Linked DNA regions of Catenuloplanes niger. The protein of the gene in region 1 interacts with the protein of each later gene in a pairwise test. Links are inferred from orthologs where the notes say so. Each region holds a gene or a part of one and is shown on either strand. Other genes may lie near its edges.

Evidence for each region.
Region 2: the proteins of secG (region 1) and secA2 interact in binary tests that used the Escherichia coli proteins (3 or more experiments, as listed by UniProt). The link is inferred for Catenuloplanes niger from one-to-one orthologs.

Annotation. Positions count from the first base shown.
Region 1 is NZ_JAVDYC010000001.1:1,903,484-1,906,720, reverse strand. Bases 78-3,002 are described here. They hold secG (preprotein translocase subunit SecG), read left to right. Parts: upstream 78-1,373; coding sequence 1,374-1,631; downstream 1,632-3,002. Other genes in these bases: J2S44_RS08250 (hypothetical protein), read right to left, coding at 2,775-3,002; J2S44_RS08255 (nuclear transport factor 2 family protein), read right to left, coding at 2,208-2,633; J2S44_RS08260 (RNA polymerase-binding protein RbpA), read left to right, coding at 1,745-2,089; tpiA (triose-phosphate isomerase), read left to right, coding at 464-1,255; J2S44_RS08275 (phosphoglycerate kinase), read left to right, coding at 78-464. Also shown: more of J2S44_RS08275, read left to right, coding at 1-77; more of J2S44_RS08250, read right to left, coding at 3,003-3,237. UniProt on the Escherichia coli protein: Subunit of the protein translocation channel SecYEG. Overexpression of some hybrid proteins has been thought to jam the protein secretion apparatus resulting in cell death; while this may be true it also results in FtsH-mediated degradation of SecY.
Region 2 is NZ_JAVDYC010000001.1:7,436,586-7,439,943, forward strand. What follows is about bases 213-3,258. They hold secA2 (accessory Sec system translocase SecA2), read left to right. Parts: upstream 213-609; coding sequence 610-2,907; downstream 2,908-3,258. Other genes in these bases: J2S44_RS32495 (ABC transporter ATP-binding protein), read left to right, coding at 213-556. Also shown: more of J2S44_RS32495, read left to right, coding at 1-212; J2S44_RS32505 (hypothetical protein), read left to right, coding at 3,294-3,358. UniProt on the Escherichia coli protein: Required for protein export, interacts with the SecYEG preprotein conducting channel.

The DNA.
Region 1 (3,237 bases):
TGCTCCAGGAGGAGATGCTGGACACCTGCCGCGACCTGCTCGCGCGCGGTGGCGACCGGATCGTGCTGCCGGTCGACGTGGTCGCGGCCTCGGAGTTCTCGGCGTCCGCCGCGCACGACGTCGTTCCCGCGGACGGGATTCCCGCCGACCGCCTGGGCCTCGACATCGGACCGGCGTCGGTCCAGCTCTTCGCCGAGGCCATCGCCGGTGCCCGGACCGTCTTCTGGAACGGCCCGATGGGCGTCTTCGAGCTGGCGCCGTTCGCGGCCGGCACCCGGGGCGTCGCCGAGGCGATCACCAAGGTCGACGGCTTCACCGTGGTCGGCGGCGGCGACTCGGCCGCGGCCGTGCGCACGCTCGGCCTGGACGAGGCCGCGTTCGGCCACATCTCCACCGGTGGCGGTGCCTCGCTGGAGTACCTCGAGGGCAAGACCCTTCCCGGTATCGAGGCTTTGGAGAAGTAATGGCGACCTCGTCGCGCCGGCCGCTGATGGCCGGCAACTGGAAGATGAACCTCAACCACTTCGAGGCGAACCTTCTCGTCCAGAAGCTGGCCGCGGGCCTCACCGAGAAGCAGCTGACCGACGTGGAGACCGTGGTGCTCCCGCCGTTCACCGACATCCGCACGGTGCAGACCGCGGTCGACGGTGACAAGCTGCTGATCGGCTACGGCGCGCAGGACATCTCGGCGCACAAGTCGGGTGCCTACACCGGCGAGATCTCGGGCGCGATGCTCGCGAAGCTCGGCTGCACCTACGTGGTGGTCGGGCACTCCGAGCGCCGCGAGTACCACAACGAGTCGGACGCCCTGGTCAACGCGAAGGCCAAGGCCGCGCTGGCGAACGAGCTCACGCCGATCTTCTGCCTCGGCGAGGGCCTGGACGTCCGCGAGGCCGGTGGGCACATCGCCCACTGCGCCGACCAGCTCGAGGCCGGTCTCGACGGCTTCACCGCCGCCGAGGTCGAGAAGATCGTCATCGCGTACGAGCCGGTCTGGGCGATCGGCACCGGCAAGACCGCCACGCCGGAGGACGCGCAGGAGGTGTGCGGCGACATCCGCGCCCGCCTGGCGAAGAAGTACGGGCAGGAGACCGCGGACAAGGTCCGCGTGCTCTACGGCGGCTCCGTCAAGGGCAACAACGTCGCCCAGATCATGGCGCAGCCGGACGTGGACGGTGCGCTGGTCGGCGGCGCCAGCATCGACGCCGAGCAGTTCGTGCAGATCGTGCGTTTCCCGGAGCACGTCGCGCGCTGACGCTCGTTGAAACGAAGGGGGCCCGGCTGGGCCCCCTTCCGCGTGCCCCGCGTGACTGTGACTTCGACCGCCCGCTATCCTTGGCGACGGCCCTGCCCAAGAGAGGAACGACCCGATCATGCCGATGTGGTTCGCCTACACGTTGATCGTGTTGCTGATCATCACGAGTGCCATCCTGACCATGCTCATCCTGCTTCACCGGGGCAAGGGCGGCGGCATGTCGAGCATGTTCGGCGGCGGCGTCACCTCCAGCCTGGCCGGATCGTCCGTGGCCGAGAAGAACCTCGACCGCTACACCGTTCTGGTCGGAATCGTGTGGTTCGCCTGCATCGTCGGGCTCGGTTTCTGGCTGAAACTCGCCGTCGACGGTGCCTGAGCGGCACCCGTAGTCGTACACTCTGCGCTTGGTCCCCGTCCTCGGGGCCAAGCGCAGAGTTTTTGTTTGCTTCCCGCCGCTTCCACCGATCCCCCAACGGACAGGAGCGAATCGTGCCGAACGGCAGCGCTATCCGGGGCACCCGCGTGGGCTCCAGCCCCATGCGCCCCACCGAGAGAAGCGAACCGGCCCCGCGCGTCCCCGTCACCTACTGGTGCGGCAACGGCCACACGACCGAGCTGCTGCTCGCGGCCGAGGCCCCGGCGCCGGAGGCCTGGGACTGCCCGCGCTGCGGCCAGCCCGCCGGCCGCGACCGCGAGAACCCACCCGGTCCGGCGCGCCCGGAGCCGTACAAGACACATCTGGCCTATGTGAAGGAACGCCGGTCCCCTGAGGACGGCGAGGCCATCCTCGCGGAGGCGCTGGCGGCGGTGCGGGCGCGGCGCGGCGAGCGGTAACAGCTGTTCCGAAGCCGATCCGCCCGCTTCCGGCGTGCCCTTCGGCTCGGCGGTCCCGTCACGGATCCGGGGCCCGCACCGCGATGCCGCGGTGCGGGCCCCGGCCGCGTCGTGACCGCTACGCGCCCAGGTGCTGGCGCAGCATGTCGCCCCAGCCGGGCTGGATCATGCTCTTGAAGCGCCACTCGCCGTGCTCCTTGGCCATGACGTCGACGTAGCGGGTCCGGCTGATCTCGCCGTCGATCGTCATCGTGGAGTCCGTCGTGACCACGGCCAGATCGGCGTCGAGGAACACCGGGCTGCGGCGGTTGTCGAAGTCGACCGTGGCCGAGCCCGCGCCGGCCATGCTCATCGCCGCGACGAACGTCGCCCGGTCCCACACCTGCCCCACGCACTCACCGGCGGAGTCGTCCGTCATCACCATCAGCGGGAAGAGCGCCATGTCGGCCATGGCCTCGATGTCGTTGTCGCGCGCGTGCGAGTCGTACCGGGCGAACCAGTCGAGCAGGGCGCCGACCTCGTCGTGCGTGGGTGTGTACGTCATACCGTACATTGTACGGGCCGGGTGGGCGGCCCGGGTGATCAACCAGTCGCGGGAGGGCGGCCGGCCGGCTGCGGCCCCGGCCGGCCGACGCGAGCTGGTTGATCACCCAGGTCCTGGGGGTGCCGAGACAGGTCTGTGGCGTCAGTCGACGAAGGGGTGGACGAACCAGTCGAGGTCGATTTCGACCCGGGCTCCGGCTCTGGCCTCGGCCTCGGCTCCGGCCTCGGTCGAGGTGCCGTCGGCGCCGCGCACACCGCCGGCGCCGGTCGCGGGGAGGCCGGCGGTCGCGCCGATGGTGCCGCCGGCGACGGTGGTGACCGTGCCGTCCACCGCGACGGCCGTCGCGGTGCCCGTTGCGGTGGCCGCTGTGCTACCGGCTGCGACGGCCGTCGCGGTGCCGGCTGCGGTGGCTGGGATTGGGCTGATCGCGCTGGCTGGAGCGGTGGGGGTGGCTGTGGCCGGCGCGGTGCCGGTGGCGACGGCCGGCGCGGTGCCGAACACGATGGTTGGCGCGGTGCCGGTCGCGATGGTGGTGTCGGGAGCGGAGCGTGGACGCGGCGGTCGGGGCAGCTGGTTGCGGCGGGTGCCGCTGGTGGTACCCCGG
Region 2 (3,358 bases), 5.5 Mb from region 1 along the record:
GCGGTCCCGGCTCGGCTACGTCGAGCAGGAGGCGCCGGTGCTGGCCGGCACGATCCGGGAGAACCTGCTGCTGGCCGCGCCGGACACGGACGACGCCCGGCTGCTGGAGGTGCTGGAGTCGGTCAACCTCACCGGCATCGTCACGCGCACCGGCCTCGGGCTGGACGCGCAGGTCGGCGAGGGCGGCGTGCTGCTGTCCGGCGGCGAGCGGCAGCGGCTGGCGATCGCCCGCGCGCTGCTCACCGACGCGCCGATCCTGCTGATGGACGAGCCGACCAGCAACCTGGACGCGCGCAACGAGGCCGCGCTGCGCCGCGCGATCGACGCCGCCGCCGCGACCCGCACGCTGCTGGTGGTGGCGCACCGCCTCTCCACGGTCGTCGAGTCCGACCAGATCGTGGTGATGGAGTCCGGGCGGGTGGTCGCGACCGGGCGGCACGAGGAGCTGGTGGAGTCGAGTCCGCTCTATCGCGAGCTGGCCGCGCACCAACTGTTGGTTCCGGAGGCGGAGTCGCTCCGGTCCGGCGCGGCATGGTCGGGTCGGAAACCGGGCTGATCTGACCGGTGCCCCTCACCACTCTGCGGCGTGATGAAGTAGCGTTTCGCACCATGGGTGTGTCGTCACGGTTGAAGAGCCGCTTCCAGAAGTTCCTGCAGCGCCCAGGGACGACCGTCGATCTCGCGCCGCTGCAGAAGCGGCTGCCGGCGGTCGAGGCGCTGGAGGAGGAGCTCAAGGAGCTCGACGACGCCGAGCTGACCGAGCGGGCCGGCGCGGCGGACGAGATCGTCGAGATCTGCGCGATCGGCCGTGAGGCCGCGCGCCGGGGCCTCGACCAGCGGCCGTACGACGAGCAGGTGCTCGGCGTGATGGCGCTGCTCTCCGGCAAGGTCGCCGAGATGGCCACCGGCGAGGGCAAGACGCTGACCGCCGCGATCGCCGCCTACGGCCACGTCCGCCAGGGCCGCGGCCCGGTGCACGTGCTGACCGTCAACGACTACCTCGCGGCCCGCGACGCGGACTGGATGCGCCCGGTCCTGACGCTGCTCGGCCTCACGGTCGGCTCGGTCACCGAGGCGTCCACGCCGGAGGAGCGGCGCGCCGCCTACGGCTGCGACGTCACCTACGTCTCCGTCTCCGAGGCCGGCTTCGACTACCTGCGCGACCAGCTCGTGGTCGACATCGAGGACCGGGTGCAGCGCGAGCTGTCCACCGCGATCGTCGACGAGGCCGACTCGATCCTGATCGACGAGGCGCGCGTGCCGATGGTGCTGGCCGGCACCGTGCCCGGCGAGCAGGACCCGGTGCACGCCGCCGCCGCGCTGGTCAAGGGCCTGCGGCGGAACCGCGACTACGAGATCGCGGAGGACGGCCGCAGCGTCGCGTTCACCACCGAGGGCACCGAGAAGATCGAGAAGAAGCTCGACGGCATCGACCTCTACGCCGACGAGAACTTCGACCAGCTCTCCGCGCTCAACGTGGCGCTGCACGCGCACGCGCTGCTGCACCGCGACGTCGACTACATCGTGCGCAACGGCGCCGTCGAGCTGGTCGACGAGTCGCGCGGCCGGGTCGCGCAGCGCCGCCGCTGGCCGGACGGGCTGCAGGCCGCGGTCGAGGCCAAGGAGGGGCTGTCGGCGACCAGCGAGGGCGAGGTGCTGCAGACCATCACGGTGCAGTCCTTCATCGCGCTCTACAAGACGGTCTGCGGCATGACCGCCACCGCGGTGCTCGTCGGTGACCAGCTCCGCGAGTTCTTCAAGCTCGAGGTCGCGGTCATCCCGCCGCACAAGCCGAACATTCGCGAGGACCTTCCCGACCGCATCTTCGCGACGCGGCAGGAGAAGGAGGACGCGCTGGTCAAGGAGATCCAGGAGGCCCACGAGACGGGCCGCCCGGTGCTGATCGGCACGCGCGACGTGAAGGAGTCGGAGAGCCTGGCCGCCGCGCTCGAGGCCGCCGGCGTCCCGTGCGTGGTGCTGAACGCGAAGAACGACGCGGAGGAGGCGGCGATCATCGCGGAGGCCGGCAAGCGCGGCGCGGTGACCGTCTCCACCCAGATGGCCGGCCGCGGCGTCGACATCCGGCTCGGCGGCAGCGACGAGGCCGACCACGACGAGGTCGCCGAGCTCGGTGGGCTCTACATGATCGGCACCGGCCGGTTCGACAGCGGCCGCATCGACGACCAGCTCCGCGGCCGCGCCGGCCGGCAGGGCGACCCGGGCACGTCCGTCTTCTACGGCAGCCTGGAGGACGACCTGATCGTCCGGAACGCGGGCGACATGATCCCGCCGTCGCCGCACATGGACATGGACGGCGTGGTCACCGACGAGCGGGTGGACTACGCGGTCGGGCACGCGCAGCGCGTCGCCGAGGGCGTCGGTCACGAGATCCACCGCAACACCTGGCGCTACAACGTGGTCATCGAGCAGCAGCGGGCGGCGCTCTCCGAGCGTCGCGAGCGCCTGCTCACCACGGACGTCGCGGCGGACATGCTGCGGTCGAAGTTCCCGGAGGAGACCGCGGAGGTCGACGACGAGGTGCTGAGCAAGGTCTCCCGGTCGATCGCGCTCTACCACCTCGACCGGCTCTGGGCCGAGCACCTGTCCTACCTGTCCGAGGTGCGGGAGGGCGTGCACCTGCGGGCGCTCGGCAAGCTGGACCCGCTGGACGAGTTCCACCGGGCCGCGGTGCCGGCGTTCGGCAAGATCATGCCGGAGATCGAGGACCGGACGGTCGACACGTTCGCCGAGATCGACGAGGTGACCGACACCTGGGAGCCGGCCCAGGCCAACCTGGTCCGCCCGTCCGCGACGTGGACGTACCTGGTGCACGACAACCCGTTCGGTTCCGAGCTCGACCGGCTCATCGCCGCGGTCGGCCGTCGCCTCGTCACCGGCCGGAAATAAACGACATACCACGCTCGGGTGAAGCCCGCCTTGTCCGGTATTGAGCCGGTAAGGCGGGCTTCGTGCTGTCTCACTCATCACCCACCGCATCGCGGGTAGAAGCCCAGCGTGATGTGGTTGCCGCCTCATGAAAATTCTCAGAATCCGTTAATCCTTCTGTGGCTACCGGTGCGTACATCGTGGCGAACCCAGCAGGCGTGCGGATGAGCCCCGCGCGCCGGCCGGTTCACGCAGGTTCCGAGTTCGACCGGGCGATGGGGACAGCAGGAATGACCGTGGGTTGCGCGAAACGACTTCATAGCTGAGGCCGTACGAAGAACGCGCTGGCCGTCAGGGATCCGGCCGCGCGCAACGGTGGTGGCGCGAATGCAGAAGATCGAGGAGCGATGGCTAAACGCAAGCAGGTTCAACGGTCCACCCGCGAGACCGGTCCCGTCGTGGCCCCGGCTGA